DNA from 4 places in the Streptomyces sp. NPDC018610 genome. Region 4 is predicted to be linked to each of the others. Evidence: riboswitches for the same ligand, from Rfam matches in the RefSeq annotation. Region 4 holds a riboswitch; each other region holds the start of a gene.
What was found. A riboswitch is a leader RNA that binds a small molecule or an ion and turns the genes downstream of it on or off. The one in region 4 is predicted to bind cobalamin.
Positions count from the first base shown of each region.

Region 1: linked by a shared signal. The riboswitch ahead of ACH5A8_RS25655 (HoxN/HupN/NixA family nickel/cobalt transporter) and the one ahead of ACH5A8_RS06855 (acyl-CoA thioesterase) in region 4 are both predicted to bind cobalamin.
Region 2: linked by a shared signal. The riboswitch ahead of ACH5A8_RS00255 (cobalamin biosynthesis protein) and the one ahead of ACH5A8_RS06855 (acyl-CoA thioesterase) in region 4 are both predicted to bind cobalamin.
Region 3: linked by a shared signal. The riboswitch ahead of ACH5A8_RS27585 (ribonucleoside-diphosphate reductase subunit alpha) and the one ahead of ACH5A8_RS06855 (acyl-CoA thioesterase) in region 4 are both predicted to bind cobalamin.

Region 1 is NZ_JBISAL010000010.1:239,960-244,142, reverse strand. Features, by position in the region: gene ACH5A8_RS25665 (hydrophobic protein) at 166-324, shown strand; gene ACH5A8_RS25660 (ArsR/SmtB family transcription factor) at 768-1,133, opposite strand; cobalamin riboswitch at 1,214-1,424, shown strand; gene ACH5A8_RS25655 (HoxN/HupN/NixA family nickel/cobalt transporter) at 1,452-2,543, shown strand; gene ACH5A8_RS25650 (esterase/lipase family protein) at 3,230-4,183, opposite strand, start outside.
Region 2 is NZ_JBISAL010000001.1:50,505-54,687, reverse strand. Features, by position in the region: gene ACH5A8_RS00260 (cobyric acid synthase) at 1-1,201, opposite strand, end outside; gene ACH5A8_RS00255 (cobalamin biosynthesis protein) at 1,198-2,196, opposite strand; cobalamin riboswitch at 2,296-2,440, opposite strand; gene ACH5A8_RS00250 (hypothetical protein) at 2,863-3,093, opposite strand; gene ACH5A8_RS00245 (anion permease) at 3,128-4,183, opposite strand, start outside.
Region 3 is NZ_JBISAL010000011.1:252,228-256,410, forward strand. Features, by position in the region: gene ACH5A8_RS27585 (ribonucleoside-diphosphate reductase subunit alpha) at 1-2,121, opposite strand, end outside; cobalamin riboswitch at 2,242-2,396, opposite strand; gene mctP (monocarboxylate uptake permease MctP) at 2,633-4,183, opposite strand, start outside.
Region 4 is NZ_JBISAL010000002.1:324,389-328,571, reverse strand. Features, by position in the region: gene aceA (isocitrate lyase) at 1-488, opposite strand, end outside; gene ACH5A8_RS06860 (short-chain fatty acyl-CoA regulator family protein) at 871-2,304, shown strand; partial or broken gene ACH5A8_RS06855 (acyl-CoA thioesterase) at 2,396-2,725, opposite strand; cobalamin riboswitch at 2,847-3,074, opposite strand; gene ACH5A8_RS06850 (IS110 family transposase) at 3,640-4,183, shown strand, end outside.

The DNA.
Region 1 (4,183 bases), on a different contig from region 4:
ACGGCGCCATGGCCCCGCCTCCGGGGGCCTGGGCCGCCGGGCACGAGGAGTGGTGTGCGCGGCAGGTCCCACGGTGCGTGAGGACAGCCCCGAAGCAGCCCCCGGGTGAGGGGCTGCTCCACCACACGCCCGCCCGGCCCGGCAACGGCCGGGCCGGGCAGACGGCTGGGTCGGCTCAGGCGGGGGCGACCAGGCCGCGGTGCCGGCTTCGCCCTGAAGATCCTGTGGCGGGTGGCGCTGATCGTCCTGGTGGTGTGGCTGCTCGGCTTCGTGATGCGCTCCACCAACGCAGGCGGCGGCCGCGGCCGCTGGTACCGATGGTGACCTGACATCGAACACATCCCCCCGGTAGGGCCCAGTCGGCAACGGCTGGGCCCTGTCGGCTTGTCCGACGAATGGCCGGCGGCCGCATCGGGCGAACGCGTCCGGAAGGGATTTCGGGGTAGGTGTGGTGCAGTCGGGGGCGGGGCGGACACGCGCGCCAGGAACCCGCGCAGCCTCCATGTCGCGTTCCGCCCCCGACCTCACTCGAACCGGGACGCCCGCGGTGAGGGCGCGCCGACACGCACGGGATGCCGAACCCGACGAAGCGACAGGCGAGGAAGGCGGCCATGGGTTCGCGGTTTAAGTCGCCCAGGAACACTGGTCTGATGTCGCTGAAGGCGGCACGCCCTGAGAGGACCTGGGTGCCGCGAGATCCCTCAGCTCGCCGAAGCGGCGCGATGCCGACGGCGTGGAGGCGAGCACCGGCTGAGCTCCTCGGGCGGTCAGATTGCCCGGCCAAGTGGCTTGCAGCGTTCCAGCAGGTCGGAAGTGATCGGGTCGACGATCCGGTAGCGCACCACACGTCCCTCCTTCTCGCCCGCCACGACACCGGCGGCGCGCAGCAGGCGCAGGGCCTGGGAGACGGCGGGATCGTTCATGCCGGTCGCGATCGCGAGGTCCGACACCGCGAGCGGGCCGGTTCGGTGCAGAGCCATGAGCAGGGCGAGGCGTCCGGGGTCGGAGAGCAGGGAGAACCGCTCGGCCCAGGCGTGGACGTGGCCGGGCTCACCGATGGCGGCGATGGCGTCGCAGACCCGATGGCCGTCGATGCTGCGTCGGCCGGCGCGCTCTGAAGGGACCAGGTGCATGGGGCCATCTTCGCAGGCGGACGATTGTGATCTTGCGCACCTGCACGGCTGCGCAGCTATGCAGCAATGAGCGGAGCCTCCTATCGTGTCCGGGCCGTGGTGCTCGGGAAGACCGGTGACGGTCCCTCGCTGGTGCAGGGATCCAGACCGGAGCGGCCCTCGCCACTGTGATCGGGGAGTTTCCGTCCCAGCAGCGCACGGTCACTGTCCGCCGCCCGGCGGATGGGAAGACCGGGACGGACACGCGCGCACCCGTAAGCCAGGAGACCGGCCACGGCACTTCACGAAGTGATCCACGAGGTGCTGGAGCGTGACCGCATGACCCTGCCCACCGGGCCGACCCCTTTCCGCTGGCGGCGTGAGGACACCGTCCGAACCGCCGGACTCCTGACGGTGATCGCCGCGCTGCACGTCGTGGCGTTCGGCGTCCTGTTCCTGCTCGTCGTGCCGGGGCACTACGAGACAGGTTCCAAGGCGTTCGGGATCGGCCTCGGCGTGACCGCCTACACGCTGGGCATGCGACACGCTTTCGACGCCGACCACATCGCCGCCATCGACAACACCACCCGCAAACTGATGGCCGACGGCAAGCGGCCGATCTCGGTCGGCTTCTGGTTCGCCCTCGGCCACTCCAGCGTAGTGATCGCCATGGCCGCCCTGGTCGCCGGAGGCGCGCACGTCGCCGGCACCCTGCTCGACAACGACTCCCGCACCCACCAGACGCTCGGCGTGGTCGGCACGACCGTCTCCGGGACCTTCCTCTACCTCATCGCGGCGCTCAACCTCGTCGCGCTCGCCGGCATCCTGCGGGTCTTTCGGGCGATGCGATCGGGTACGTATGACGAGGACGCCCTCGAACAGCACCTGGACTCCCGGGGCTTCATGAACCGTGTCCTGGGCCGTTTCACCAAGTCGATCACGCGCCCCGGGCAGATGTACCCGCTGGGCTTCCTGTTCGGCCTCGGCTTCGACACCGCCACCGAGGTCACCCTGATGGTGATGGCGGGCAGCGGTGCCGCGGCCGGACTGCCGTGGTACGCGATCCTGTGCCTGCCGCTGCTGTTCGCCGCGGGCATGAGCCTGTTCGACACGCTGGACGGCACCTTCATGAACTTCGCCTACCAGTGGGCGTTCTCCAACCCGGTGCGCAAGGTGTTCTACAACCTCACCATCACCGGCCTGTCCATCGCGGTTGCCTTCCTGATCGGGACCATCGAACTGGTCGGGGTGCTGCACGAGAAGCTCGATCTGAGCGATGCGGTGACCGGCTGGATCGCCGACCTGGACCTGGACAACGTCGGGTACATCATCGTCGGCCTGTTCGTGGTCGTGTGGGCGGCCGCGCTGGGGTACTGGCGACTGGCCAAGGTGGAGCAGAAGTGGGCCGCCCGTCTCGCCGACGGCGGCTGACGACCGGCGGGGTGTGATCCCGGGGAACGGGCCGCGGCGGATGACGCAGAAGCGGGCGATTCCGATCCGTGGCCGCCCGGTCGTTCCACCAGCCGTGCACCACAGCCCGGAGGCGGACACGAGCTGCGACCGATCACCCGTCTGTGCCCGGAGTCGTAGGCTGAGACCGCCGTCTTGTGCAGAGCCGTGCAGCGGCTGCTGAAGGCGCGCCGTCAGCCGGTGAGGCTCACCGCTTCCACGCCGGCGAAATGGCGCAGGTGAGCGTGTGGCCGCAACCCTCGCAGTAGCACCGCGGTGGGCTATCCGTCATCACGGACACCTGCATAGGGGCGTCTGGCCGCTGCTGGAGCGGAGCCATCGCCGGCCGATGCCGCCGCCGGGCACCGCCGGCGGCAGCATCGGCCGGCGACGGTCCACCGGGCCACGGGCCGCCGCCCCCACCCTGGTCCTCAGTCCCGCTGCCTGACCCGGCCGACGCCCCACCGGCGCGGCCCGGCATCGCGACTGCCGGGGCCCGGGCCCTTGTGTGCCCGTGCGTTCCGGTGGCGACGAGCGTTTCGAAGGGACTACCTGGAACGGGTTGTGTCGGTGGCCTGGGTGAGCTGGGCGTCATGAGCGGGGCCGGACACAGTGTCCTGTGTCCGGCCCGGCTGCTTTTTCCGTGATCTGCTCGGTGCCCGGTTCGGTCAGTTGGGCAGGCGGTCCAAAAGCCAGCTGCAGAGTTCCTCGGTGACCTTGGTGTGGCGTTCGTTCTGCGTCGCGCAGAGGTAGTCGTCGACCCGCGCCTCGTCCGGGTCGAGGGAGTCGATGTCCGTGTACAGGTCTTCGTGGGTGTCAAGGCCGCAGAGGGCGACCGCGCTGACGGCCGGGACGAAGCAGTGGTCCTTGACCGGGTTGTCGACGCCGAGACCGATGACCTTGTTGAGGGCGTCGGCGAGGATCTGGAAGCTTTCGAGGGTGCCGCCGGGGGCGCCGTCGATGTCCGGGAGGTCCTCGATGAACACGTCGTTCTTCTGCTGTGTGACGACGCGGAGCGTCGCGGCGAGGGTGTCGCCGCCGGTCGGTGTCGTGCGCAGGTCGGTACCGGTGATGCCCAGGCCCTTGCCCTTGACCGCGGTCGTGCCGGGCTGGATGCCGTTGCCCGTGCCGTCGCCGGCGCCGTTGGCGACCGCGAGAAGCCGCGGGATCCGCGGCCAGCCGCCGACCTTCTCCAGTTCGTCGAGGAACTGGGTGCGCAGCGGGCTGACGCCGGGCTTGTCCGACCAGTTCTCGATGTGACGCCACAGCAGCTGCCGCGCGGCGGGACTGTTCATCTGGTCGGAGAAGCGGCCGTCCAGCTTGCGGATGTAGTGCGCGAACGCCTGGAGGGAGAGGGGGATGTGGGCGCCGTTGTGCGGGCTGTCGTAGGAGAAGTACACGCCGGTCTGGTGGTCGATCCGCTGATTCTCCATCTTGGCGAGCGCGTAGCGGGTCACCAGTCCGCCCATGCTGAAGCCGCCGACCATCAGGCGGGTGTCGCCCATCCGCTCGGCGATGGCACGCAGGATCGCCGCCGTGGCCGTTTCCGCGTTGTCGAGGATGGAGGCGCTGCGCTCGTCGTAGCCGATCAGCACGACATCCCGTCCCCGGCGGCGCAGTTC
Region 2 (4,183 bases), on a different contig from region 4:
CCCCGTGGTGGATCTCGTACCCCTCGACCGGCTCGCCGAGGGCCTGCCCGGACGGCCGGGTGAGGGTCTTCTCGCGGGCGAAGCGCACCCGCACGGGCAGCAGTCCGAGCCCGGGGACCGCGCCGGCGCGCGACTCGACCTCGTCCTCGATGTGCTCGCCGAGGATCTGGAAGCCGCCGCAGACGCCGAGCACCGGCAGACCCTCGGCGGCCCGGCGCACCAGGGCGTCGGCGAGGCCGCGCTCCCGCAGCCACCGCAGGGCCCGGACCGTGCCGCGAGTGCCGGGGACCACGACCAGGTCCGCGTCGGCCAGTTCCTCCGGCCGGTCCACGAACCGCACCACCACGCCCGGTTCGGCGGCCAGCGCGTCCACGTCGGTGAAGTTCGACATCAGCGGGATCGCGCAGACGGCGACGCGCAGCACGTCCTCGCCGACCGGCGGGGCGACGACGGACTCCCGCACGGCGCCGCGCAGGGAGACCCGGAGACCGTCCTCCTCGTCGATGCCGAGCCCGTGCCGGAACGGCAGCACGCCGTAGGTGCGCCGCCCGGTCAGTCCCTGCAGCATGTCGAGGCCCGGTTCCAGCAGCGAGACGTCGCCGCGGAACTTGTTGACGAGGTACCCGGCGACCAGCTCCTGGTCCTCGGGGGACAGCAGGGCGACGGTGCCGAAGAAGGAGGCGAAGACACCGCCGCGGTCGATGTCGCCGACGACGAGCACCGGCAGCCGCGCCCCGCGCGCGATGCCCATGTTGACGATGTCGGTCCGGCGCAGGTTGATCTCCGCCGGGCTGCCCGCCCCCTCACAGATCACCGCGTCATACGTGCCCCGCAACTCGGCCAGGCAGTCCAGGACGGTGCCCAGGAGCTTCTGCTGCCGCCCGCCGTGGTAGCCGCGCGCGCTCAGCTCGCCGACCGGCTTGCCCAGCAGCACCACCTGGCTGCTCTGCTCGCCGCCCGGCTTGAGCAGCACCGGGTTCATCAGCGCGGTCGGCTCGATCCGGCACGCCTGCGCCTGCATGGCCTGCGCCCGCCCGATCTCGGCGCCCTCGCGGGTGACGAACGAGTTCAGGGACATGTTCTGCGCCTTGAACGGCGCGACCTTGACGCCCTGCCGGACCAGCCACCGGCAGATCCCGGCGGTGACGACGCTCTTCCCGGCGTCGGAGGTGGTTCCGGCGACGAGCAGACCGCCGCTCATGACGTACGTCCCTTCCTCGGAGGAGTGCGCGTGGGGCCCCCGCTCTCCGGCGGGGCGCCGAGGAGGCGGCGTCCGAGGAGGCGTGCGGCCGCGCAGGTGCCGAGCGCGAGCCAGCTCACGCGCCGGGAGAGCCGTACGGCCCGGTCGATGTCCGCCACCTGGACGGCGCGTCCGTCACCGTTGAGTACCGGCCGGTGCTCCACACGCCCCCCGTACGACAGCGTGCCGCCCAGCCGCACGCCGAGCGCCCCCGCGAAGGAGGCCTCTACGGGCCCGGCGTTGGGGCTCGGATGCTTGCCGGCGTCGGCGCGCCAGGCCCGTACGGCCCCACGCGGATCGCCGCCGGCCGCGGTGGCCAGGACGGCGGTCAGCCGCGCCCCGGGCCAGCCGGCCACGTCGTCGAGGCGGGCGGAGGCCCACCCGTAGCGCCGGTGGCGGGGCGACTTGTGGCCGACCATCGCGTCGAGCGTGTTGACCGCCCGGAACCCGAGGAGCCCCGGCACGCCGGCGAGGGCGCCCCAGGTGAGCGCGCCGACCACCGCGTCGGAGGTGTTCTCGGCGACGGACTCCACGACGGCCCGCGCGATCCCGTCGGCGTCCAGCGCCTGCGGGTCGCGCCCGCACAGGTGCGGCAGCCGGGCCCGGGCGGCCTCGACGTCGCCGGACTCCAGGGCCCGCCCGACGGCGCGGGCCTCGCGGGCGAGCGAGGTGCCGCCCACGACGGCCCAGGTGGCGACGCCGGTCAGCGCGGCGGAGGCGGCGGGGGAGGTGCGGACGGCGCGGGCGGCGACGGCGCCCAGCGCGGCGGCGCCACCGGCGCACACGGCGGTGTGGAGGGCGCCCCACCCGCGGTGGTCGCGCCACAGCACGCGTTCTACGGCGCCGGCGGCCCTGCCGAACGCGGCGACCGGGTGCCCGCGGCGCGGATCGCCGAGGAGGAGGTCGCCCAAGAGGCCGGCGGCGGCGCCGTACGCGAAGACGCGATCGGCACCCATCGGGTCAGCCCGCCGCGGGGGCGGTCAGGGTGTCGCTGGTGACTCTCGGTCGGCAGCCGCGCATGGCGATATGTCCTCACTCAGGGTGTCCACGCCCTGGTTCGACGAGACCGGCGGTGAGAGTTCCTGGCTCCCGGGAAGGTTCCTCCCCGGTCACAGTGGCGGGACCGCGCCGGATTCACACCGGGCTTCCTCTCCTGCCGCCGTACATGGCCCCGGCAGTCCACCACGCCCCGCGAACACCAGTCAACTTGCCGTTGACCTGCGCCGGGGTACTGAGATGAGGCCCACACCGCCCCCGCGCGCCCTGCGCACCCCACACGTCTCCCGCGCGCCGCGCATGCCTGTCCACGGACCGCGCCCACGGCGCTCGCCCTCCCGGCCCGAGTGCGCCGTTCGCCCCATGACGCCCTCCGACCTGCGGGTACGGAGGGCGGGCACGGCGGGCGGGCAGGGGCGCACGGCCGGACATGGCTCCGCCCCGCGCGGACCGCTCGTCGGCGGCCACCGCGCGGGGCGGGGGAGGGGGCTGGGTGTCGGGGAGGGGGTCGCGACGCCGTGGCCGGTCCGGAACGGGTCAGTCACAGGCCGGGTCGGCCCCGGACCGGGTCGTGTCCCAGCCGGGTCGGCCGTGACCGGCCCGGACCGGTCTCGTCCGGCCCGCGCTCAGCCCTTGCCCATGATCAGGTAGATGCCGTAGCCGACGGCGGCGGCGCACGCGGCGAAGCAGACGTACGCGCCGGTGACCGCCAGCGCCCCGCCGCCGTCGCCGTGGGCGACGGCCCGCTCGCGGCGGGAGAGGCCGGCGATGCCCAGGGTGAACAGGCCCACGAGGCCTACGGTGACCACGAGGCTGACGCCGAAGACGGAGCCGAGGGCTGCCCAGTCGATCTTCATGCTGATGCTTCCTTGGGGGAGCGGAGTGCGGGACTCAGACGGTCGCGGCCGGCGGGACCGCCGCGGTCGCGGGGGCCGTCGGCGGCGTCGTGCCGAGGTCGATGTCGATACGGGGCGCGGACGCCGGGGCGGGGATGGTCGCCGCGAGTTCCTCGGCGAGCAGGGCGACGGCCGGGGGCCCGGCGAGCGGGACGGCGGGCGCCGCGGCGGGGACGTCGGCGACGGTCTCGGCGACGGCCTGGGCGGGGATCACGGCCGCGGGGGCGGCCGGGGGCGGGGCCACGGCGGCGATCGCCTGGGTCACCACGCCGGCCGGCTCCTCGGACCCGTCACCGGTCCCGGCGACGTTGGTGTGGTCGACGACCTGGCGGCGGGAGATCTTCCAGATGGCGGCGCTGGAGCCGATCAGGAACACGGCGACCAGCGCGGTGCCCCAGTCGCCGAGGCCCGTCACGGCCTCCGCGCCCGCGCCGACCAGCGCCGCGGCCGGCAGCGTCAGCACCCAGGCGACGGCCATGCGGCCGGCGGTGGACCAGCGGACCACACCGCCCTTGCGGCCGAGGCCCGCGCCCATCACCGAGCCGGAGACGACGTGGGTGGTGGAGAGCGAGAAGCCGAGGTGGGAGGAGGCCAGGATGGCGGCGGCCGAGCTGGTCTGGGCGGCGAAGCCCTGCTGCGGCTGGAGGTCGGTGAGGCCCGAGCCCATGGTGCGGATGATGCGCCAGCCGCCGATGTAGGTGCCGAGGGCGATGGCCAGGCCGGCCGAGAGGATCACCCAGGTGGGAGGGTTGGAGCCGGGGGCGATGGCGCCGCCGGCGATCAGGGCGAGGGTGATGATGCCCATCGTCTTCTGCGCGTCGTTGGTGCCGTGGGCCAGCGAGACCAGGCCGGCGGAGGCGATCTGGCCGACCCGGTGGCCCTTCTCGGCCGCCCTGCCGTCCGACTTCCCGCCGACGGTGTACGACAGCCGGGTCGCGGCCAGCGCGGCGACGCCCGCGACGACCGGGGCGGCGACCGCCGGGATCATGACCTTGGTGACCAGGACGCCGCCGTGCACCGCGTCCATGCCGGCGGAGGCGATGGTGGCGCC
Region 3 (4,183 bases), on a different contig from region 4:
GAGGAACGGGGTGCGGGCGGCGGCCATGTCGATCAGGCCGCGCTGCGGGATCTCCCACGCCGTGCGGTACAGCGCCCGTACGTCGGCCGGGATCCAGGCGAAGTCCTGCACCGAGCCGTTGGACTCGCGCAGCGCCTCGCGGGTGCGGGCGTCCCACACGCCCAGCTCCTTCAGGTCGTCGACCAGGTAGGAGTTGACCTGGAGGAACTCGCCGGAGAGCGTCTCGCGCTTGAACAGGTTGGAGACCTGCGGCTCGATGCACTCGTAGACGCCGGCGATCGAGGCGATGGTGGCGGTCGGCGCGATCGCCAGCAGCAGCGAGTTGCGCATGCCGACGGACGCGATCCGCTCACGCAGCGCCGCCCACCGCTCGGGCCAGGTGAGGGAGACGTCGTAGTGGTCGGGGTGCAGCACGCCCCGGGCGGTGCGGGTCTTCTCCCAGGCCGGCAGCGGCCCGTGCCGCTCGGCGAGGTCGGTGGACGCCTCGTAGGCGGCGAGCATGATCCGCTCCGCGATACGGGTGGACAGGGCCTTCGCCTCGGCGGAGTCGAAGGGCACGCGCAGCTTGAAGAAGACGTCCTGCAGACCCATCGCGCCGAGGCCCACCGGCCGCCAGCGGGCGTTGGAGCGGCCCGCCTGCCCGGTCGGGTAGAAGTTGATGTCGACCACGCGGTCCAGGAAGGTCACGGCGGTGCGGACGGTCTCGTCCAGCCGGTCCCAGTCGATCTCCCCGCCGGTCACGAACGCGCCGAGGTTGACCGATCCCAGGTTGCACACCGCGGTCTCGCCGTCGTCGGTGACCTCCAGGATCTCCGTGCACAGGTTCGAGGAGTGAATGACGTGGCCCGGCTCGGCCGTCTGGTTGGCGGTGCGGTTGGCGGCGTCCTTGAAGGTCATCCAGCCGTTGCCGGTCTGCGCGAGGGTGCGCATCATGCGGCCGTACAGCTCGCGGGCCGGCATGGTCTTGCGGGCCAGGCCCCTCGCCTCGGCGGCGCGGTAGGCGGCGTCGAACTCCGCGCCCCACAGGTCCACCAGCTCGGGCACGTCCGCGGGGGAGAACAGCGACCACGGCGCGTCCGCGTTCACCCGGCGCATGAACTCGTCCGGGACCCAGTGCGCCAGGTTGAGGTTGTGGGTGCGGCGGGCGTCCTCGCCGGTGTTGTCCCGCAGCTCCAGGAACTCCTCGATGTCCGAGTGCCAGGTCTCCAGGTAGACCGCCGCGGCGCCCTTGCGCCGGCCGCCCTGGTTCACCGCGGCCACCGAGGCGTCCAGGGTCTTCAGGAACGGCACGATGCCGTTGGAGTGGCCGTTGGTGCCGCGGATCAGCGAACCGCGCGAGCGCACGCGGGAGTAGGCGATGCCGATGCCGCCGGCGTGCTTGGACAGGCGGGCCACCTGGTGGTAGCGGTCGTAGATGCTGTCCAGCTCGTCCTGCGGGGAGTCGAGCAGGTAGCAGGAGGACATCTGGGGGTGCCGGGTGCCGGAGTTGAAGAGCGTGGGGGAGGAGGGCAGGTAGTCGAGGCGGCTCATGAGCCCGTAGAGCGCCGCGACCTCGTCCACGGAGCGGGCGGTGTCGTCCTCGGCGAGGCCGCTCGCCACCCGCAGCATGAAGTGCTGGGGCGTCTCGATCACCTTGCGGGTGATCGGGTGCCGCAGGAGGTAGCGGCTGTGCAGGGTGCGCAGGCCGAAGTAGCCGAAGCGGTCGTCGGCGGCCGGGTCGGCCAGCGCGTCGAGACGCTCGGCGTGCCGACGCACGAAGTCCGCGGTCCGGTCGGCGATCAGCCCCTCGCGGTGGCCCACGGCGACGGACTCGGTGAAGCGGGTGACGCCCTGCGAGCCGGCCTCGGCGCGGATGGTGAGGGTCAGCAGCCTGGCCGCCAGCCGGGAGTAGGCGGGGTCCTCGGAGATGAGCCCGGCGGACGCCTCGGTGGCCAGCTCGCGCAACTCGGCCTCGTCGGCGTGCGCGGAGCGGCCGCGCAGCGCGGCGGCGGCGACCCGGCCGGGGTCGGCGTCGGGGAGGTCGGTGGTCAGCTCGGTCAGGGTCCGCAGCAGCGCGGCACCGGGACCGTCGGTCTCCAAGCGGTCCTCGACTGAAGCCGGATCCGCAGGCGCGATGGTCACTTGGGGCTCTCCCTCGCTCGGCACGAGGCCTCGTCGAGGGCATGCGGCAGCACACGAGCGCACGCGGCGTCGCGTCCACCGGCCCATTCCACGAGGCCCGGACGTCGGCACCCGGACCGGACGGCCGGGTGCGCTGTCGGCAGGTCCTCGGACTGACGCACGTACACGGCGATCAGGGCACATGTGTACGTGTACACCGTTGCGGGACAGTTCCGGATTCGCACCGGATTCCCCTGCGGCGACAGCGAGGACGAGCATACATCTTGTGCCGGGTGGTGAAGCCACCCCCATATGTTGTGTCGTGGTGACTGCGCAGCGTGTCAGAGGGGCAACGCGAGGGTGAGCGGGGAGAGGCGCCCGCGGGCCTCCCCGAAGCCCGCCGGCCCGCCCCTGGGACGGGCCTGGACCCCGCTGTGCGGGGGCGGCGGCGCGCCGCCGGACTCCGGGCCGCCCCGGTACGGCGACGGGCCGCCGGAGAGCCCTCCGGCGGCCCGTCGGCTGTCCGCCGGGATCAGTGGGCGCTGCCGGCCGTGGCCGGCGGCAGCTCCACCGCGACCCCGGCGTCGCCCGCGTCCTTCGTGTAGTCCTCGGGGCTGGTCTCGTCGACGCCCTCGGGCGCCTTCAGCGCCCTGAGGACGAAGGTCAGGACCACCGCGACGACCACGTTGAGCACGAACGCCGTCATGCCGATGTAGCCGATCTCGCCGATGCCCGGGATCTCCTTGGCCGAGCCGCCGAAGTGCTTCTGCGTGGGCGAGGCGACACCGTAGGCCGCGAGGGTGCCGTAGACCATGCCGACCGCCCAGCCGGCCAGCAGCGCCCAGCGGTGGAACCAGCGGGTGAACAGGCCGCCCACCAGGGCCGGGAAGGTCTGCAGGATCCAGATCCCGCCCAGCAGCTGGAAGTTGATGGCGACCGTCTTGTCCATGGTCAGGACGAAGACCAGCGCGCCGACCTTCACCAGCAGCGAGACGATCTTGGAGACCCGGGTCTCCTCCTTGGCCGTCGCGTCCGGCTTGATGAAGTCCTTGTAGATGTTGCGGGTGAAAAGGTTCGCCGCCGCGATCGACATGATGGCCGCCGGCACCAGCGCGCCGATGCCGATGGCCGCGAAGGCGATGCCCGTGAACCAGTCCGGGAACATGTCCTCGAACAGCTGCGGAATGGCCAGCTGGCCGTTCTGGACCTTGACGCCCGCCGCGATCGCCATGAAGCCCAGCAGCGCGAGCAGGCCCAGCATCAGCGAGTACAGCGGCAGGATCGTGGTGTTGCGGCGGATCACCTCACGGCTCTTCGAGGAGAGCGTCGCGGTGATCGAGTGCGGGTACATGAACAGCGCGAGCGCGGAGCCCAGGGCCAGCGTGGCGTACGTCCACTGGCTCGCCTCTCCCGGTACGACGGCGCCGCGCGGCTTCCCGGTGGCGGGGTTGGTCTGGCTGAAGGCGTCGGCGGCCTTCGCGAAGATGTCGTCGAACCCGCCCAGCTTGATCGGGATGTAGATGATCGCGACCGCGATGACGATGTAGATGAGCGCGTCCTTCACGAACGCGATCAGCGCCGGCGCGCGCAGGCCCGAGGAGTACGTGTAGGCCGCCAGCACGCCGAACGCGATCAGCAGCGGCAGGTCCTTGACGAACGCGTTGGTGTTCTCGCCGCCGCCGACGCCCATCACGTCCAGCACCGCCTGGATGCCGACGAGCTGCAGCGCGATGTACGGCATGGTGGCGAGGATGCCGGTGATCGCCACCGCCAGCGACAGGCCCTTGGAGCCGAACCGTCCGCGCACGAAGTCGGAGGTCGTCACGTACCCGTGCCGGTGCGACACCGACCACAGGCGCGGCAGGAACGTGAAGATCAGAGGGTAGACCAGGATCGTGTACGGCACCGCGAAGAAGCCGGCCGCGCCGGTCGCGTAGATCGCCGCCGGCACGGCCACGAAGGTGTACGCCGTGTACAGGTCGCCGCCGAGCAGGAACCAGGTGATCCAGGTGCCGAACGACCGGCCGCCCAGGCCCCATTCGTCGAGGCTGTGCTCGTTCTCGGCGCGGCGCCAGCGGGCGGC
Region 4 (4,183 bases):
GCGTTCAGCGGACCGCCGAAGCCGGCCTCCGCGTCGGCGACGATCGGTGCCAGCCAGTCCGTGGTGTCGCCGCCGTCCTCGGCGGTGGCGATCTGGTCGGCGCGCAGGAGCGCATTGTTGATCCGACGCACCACCTGCGGCACGGAGTTGGCGGGGTAGAGGCTCTGGTCGGGGTAGGTGTGGCCGGCCTGGTTGGCGTCGGCCGCGACCTGCCAGCCGGACAGGTAGATGGCCTGCAGACCGGCCTTCACCTGCTGGACGGCCTGGCCGCCGGTGAGCGCGCCGAGAGCGTGGATGTAGTCCTGCTCGTGCAACTGGCGCCACAGTCGCTCGGCGCCGCGCCGGGCCAGGGTGTGCTCCTCGCGGACGCTGCCGGAGAGCCGGACGACGTCCTCGGCGCTGTAGGTGCGCTCGATGCCCTGCCACCGGGGGTCGGTGGCCCAGCGTCGGGCCAGTTCCTCGGCTGTCTGCGTCCTCGCTTCTGCCATGACGGTCACCGTCTCTCGGTCTGTGCAGATTGCCAATTCCGCCTGTCCTGAACGACGGGTGTGGCACTGCGTGTCGAATCGCTGTGATGCGGCCCGCCGTCATCCCGGGAGACGAAGGTGAGCAATGCTGCCGGGCGCAGACGTCGCGGATCCCAGGGCTCCGACGTCAGGGCAGTGAATCGTGCCCCGGTCCCGAGAGGCGTCTGCCGGGTCCGGCGGGCCGCACTATGACTCTGACACTGGCACTCAGTGCCATCAAGCTTGGACAGTAGCCAACTTCTGCGAATCTTCGGGCAGCGTTCTGCCAAGTCTGCGAATGCTCCTACCACTGGTTGATCCCGTACCATCACCAAACCAAATCCCCGGCAGGGAGGAACGGGCGGTGAGCAAGACCTACGCGGGGGCGCGGTTGCGGAGACTGCGTGAGGAACGCGGAATGAGTCAAGCGGAGTTCGCCCGTTCTCTGGGCCTTTCCCCCAGCTATCTGAACCAGATGGAGCACGACTCCCGTCCGCTCACCGTGCCGGTCCTGCTCAGGCTGACCGAGACCTACGGCGTCGACCCCGGGTTCTTCTCGGCCCGCGACACGACCCGCCTCGTGGCCGACCTGCGCGAGGCGCTGACGGGAGAGATCACCGCCGCCAGGGTCACCCAGTCCGATCTGGCCGACCTGGCGTCCCGGATGCCCGCGGTCGCCCAGGTTCTGGTCGAACTGGGCCGCCGCAACCAGCTCCTGTCCGAGCGGCTGGCCGGAGTGACGGACGGCCGGGACGGAGACCGGGGCACCGCGCCGTCGCCGCACGAGGAGATCCGGGACTTCTTCTACCGTCGCCAGAACTATCTCCACGACACCGACCTCGCCGCCGAGCACCTGGCCGACGAGATCGGAGTACGGCCCGGCGAGGTGATCGGGGCCCTCACGGCCAGGCTCGCCCGATCTCATGGCGTTCACCTGGCCGCGGAGCCGGGCGAACGGCTGCACCGCTACGACCGGCGGACTCGCACCCTCCACCTGTCCCCGCGCCTGCGGCCCGGCCAGCGTGCCTTCCGCATGGCGACGCAGCTCGCCCTGCTGGAGTACGACGAGGGCCTGGGCAGGCTGGCTGAGGAGGACTTCGAACCCGGTTCACCCGCCCACGCGCTGGCCCGCATCGGCATCGCCAACTACTTCGCCGCCGCGCTGATTCTTCCGTACACCGCCTTCCACACGGCGGCCGAGGAGTTCCGCTACGACATCGAGCGCCTCACCGACCGCTACGGCCTCGGCTACGAGACCGTCTGCCACCGCCTGAGCACCCTTCAGCGCCCCCGCCTGCGCGGCGTGCCCTTCTCCTTCGTCCGGGTCGACCGGGCCGGCAACATGTCCAAACGCCAGTCTGCGACCGCGTTCCACTTCTCACGGGCCGGCGGCACCTGCCCACTGTGGAACGTCTACGAGTCGTTCGCCGCCCCCGGCCGCATCCACGTTCAAATCGCCGAGATGCCCGACGGCCAGCGGTACCTCTGGACGGCCCGAGCTATCACCCGGCACCGCGGCGGGTGGGGCGAGCCCGGCAAGACGTACGCCATCGGCCTGGGCTGCGAGATCCGCCACGCCCATCGCCTCGTGTACTCCGACGGCCTCGACCTCGACAACGCCTCGGCCGCCACGTCCATCGGCATGGGCTGCCGGGTCTGCGAGCGCCTCGGATGCCCCCAACGCGCCGCACCGCCGCTCGGACGTGCCCTGCGGATCGACCCCGACAGCAGCACCTTCGTCCCCTACCCGGTGACCGGCCCCGACGCCCCATCGGACCGCGAGGCGGGCCGGGCGTAGGGCCGGCGTCGGAGAACGACTCCCCGCAACCGCTGTGCGCGGAAACGGCGGGTGTGGGCCCTCACCCGGCTCCAGCCTCCGCCAGGGCCGACACGCGACGGGGCTTGCCGTCGGCATCGATGGCGACGAACGTGAGCCGCCCGGTGGCGACCTCGGTGCCGGGACCGGCGGCGTTCCACCGCTCGGCGGTCACCCTGACCCCGACCGTCATGGATGTCCTCCCCGCACGTTCCAGCTCGGCGTGCACCGTGAGCAGGTCGCCGGCGCGCACCGGGGCCAAGAAGGTCATCCGGTCGACGGACACGGTCACCGCCGGCCCGTCGGCGTGCCGCCCGGCGGCAGCCGCCGCCGCGTCGTCGATCAGCTTCATCACCACGCCACCGTGAATGGTGCCGTACAGGTTGGTGTCGTGCTCGCTCATGATGTGCGCGAGCGTCACCCGGGAGTCGGCCGGGGGCTTCGTGGGGGTGGGCAGGGTGGCGTTCCGGTCGGCCACGTCAACTCTCCTTCGCGAGTCGCGGCAGGGGTGTAACCGCGCACACATAGGGGCGCGGGCAGTTGGCAGGTCTTCGGACTCGCGGGCGCGTCCTCGTCGTTCACCGAGGAGGACTCCTACTGACCGTCGCTTCCCAGGCCCTCCTCGGGCCCAGTGCGTATGACGGCGGTCGTTCCCGCTCACCGCTGCGGGGCAGTCCCGGATTCCCGCCGGGTTCCCTCTTGCGACGCATCCCGCCTGGCGGACGGGGCGAACCAGCTGCACGGCCAGCTTACGGGCCGCGCTCGTGGTGCCGATCCCGGGCGCCTCCAGTTTCCTGCCCGCCAGACACCTCGGCGCGATTCCGCCGCACATCGAACAGGGGAGTTTCCACCGGTGCTCGCACGTCAAGGGCGAGGACCGTGTAGGGCATCCACCTGATGAAAGGTCGGTTCGTGCCATGGTGGAGGCAGGACCTCCGGTACGACGGGTCACAGGCCGTCCGCCGATGCCGGTCAGGAGCTGACGAAGAGTTGACTTCTCGTCGGCTCTTCCAGGGCAGGTTGAGTACCTGTTCCGACGAGGTCATCCGGCTGTGGTCGGGTCAGGCCGTTGTCCCGGAATCGATGGGACGGTTGCACAGTGCTGTCTCGGACGGGGGTCTGACTCATGAGATCTATGACCGAAGTGTCCAGTCACAGGCGTGTCGACTGTCGTTGCGGGATGGCACCTGCAGGTACCGAGCCCCAGGACGTGTCCCAATAGGGGCCTTGCCGAGTTCCGGCGCCATCACGGTTCAGACCGCTCCTAGCGGGCCGGTGTCATCCACCCACCACGTCACCACCGGAAGGCGAACCACCATGACGACCAGACAGCGCAGCACCTCCTCCAGTACGGATCCTCTCGTGCGGAGAGAAGTCGTGCTGGGCGTGGACACGCACGGCGAGGTTCACGTCGCCGCCGTGATCTCCCCGCTCGGGAAGATCTTGGGAACCGAGTCCTTTCCGGCAACGACAGTCGGCTATCGGCAGCTTCTTGTCTGGGCCCGCAAGCGGGGGACGGTGCGCCGGGCCGGCGTCGAGGGCACCGGCACCTTCGGCGCGGGCCTGTCCCGCTACCTGCTAGCGCAGCAGGTCGAGGTATATGAGGTGAACCGGCCCGACCGCTCGGCCCGCCGGCAGTTGGGAAAGTCAGACCCGCTCGATGCGCAGGCCGCCGCGCGGGCCGTGCTCAGCGGTCGCGCCCGGGCCCGGGCCAAGTCCGGTGACGGTCCGGTGCACAGCGCCCGGATGTACAAGCTCGCCAAGGACTCCGCGGTCAAGGCCCGCACCCAGGCGATCAACCAGCTCAAGGCCGTCCTGGTCATCGCCGACCCCGCCCTGCGGGAACGGTTGTCGAGCTTGG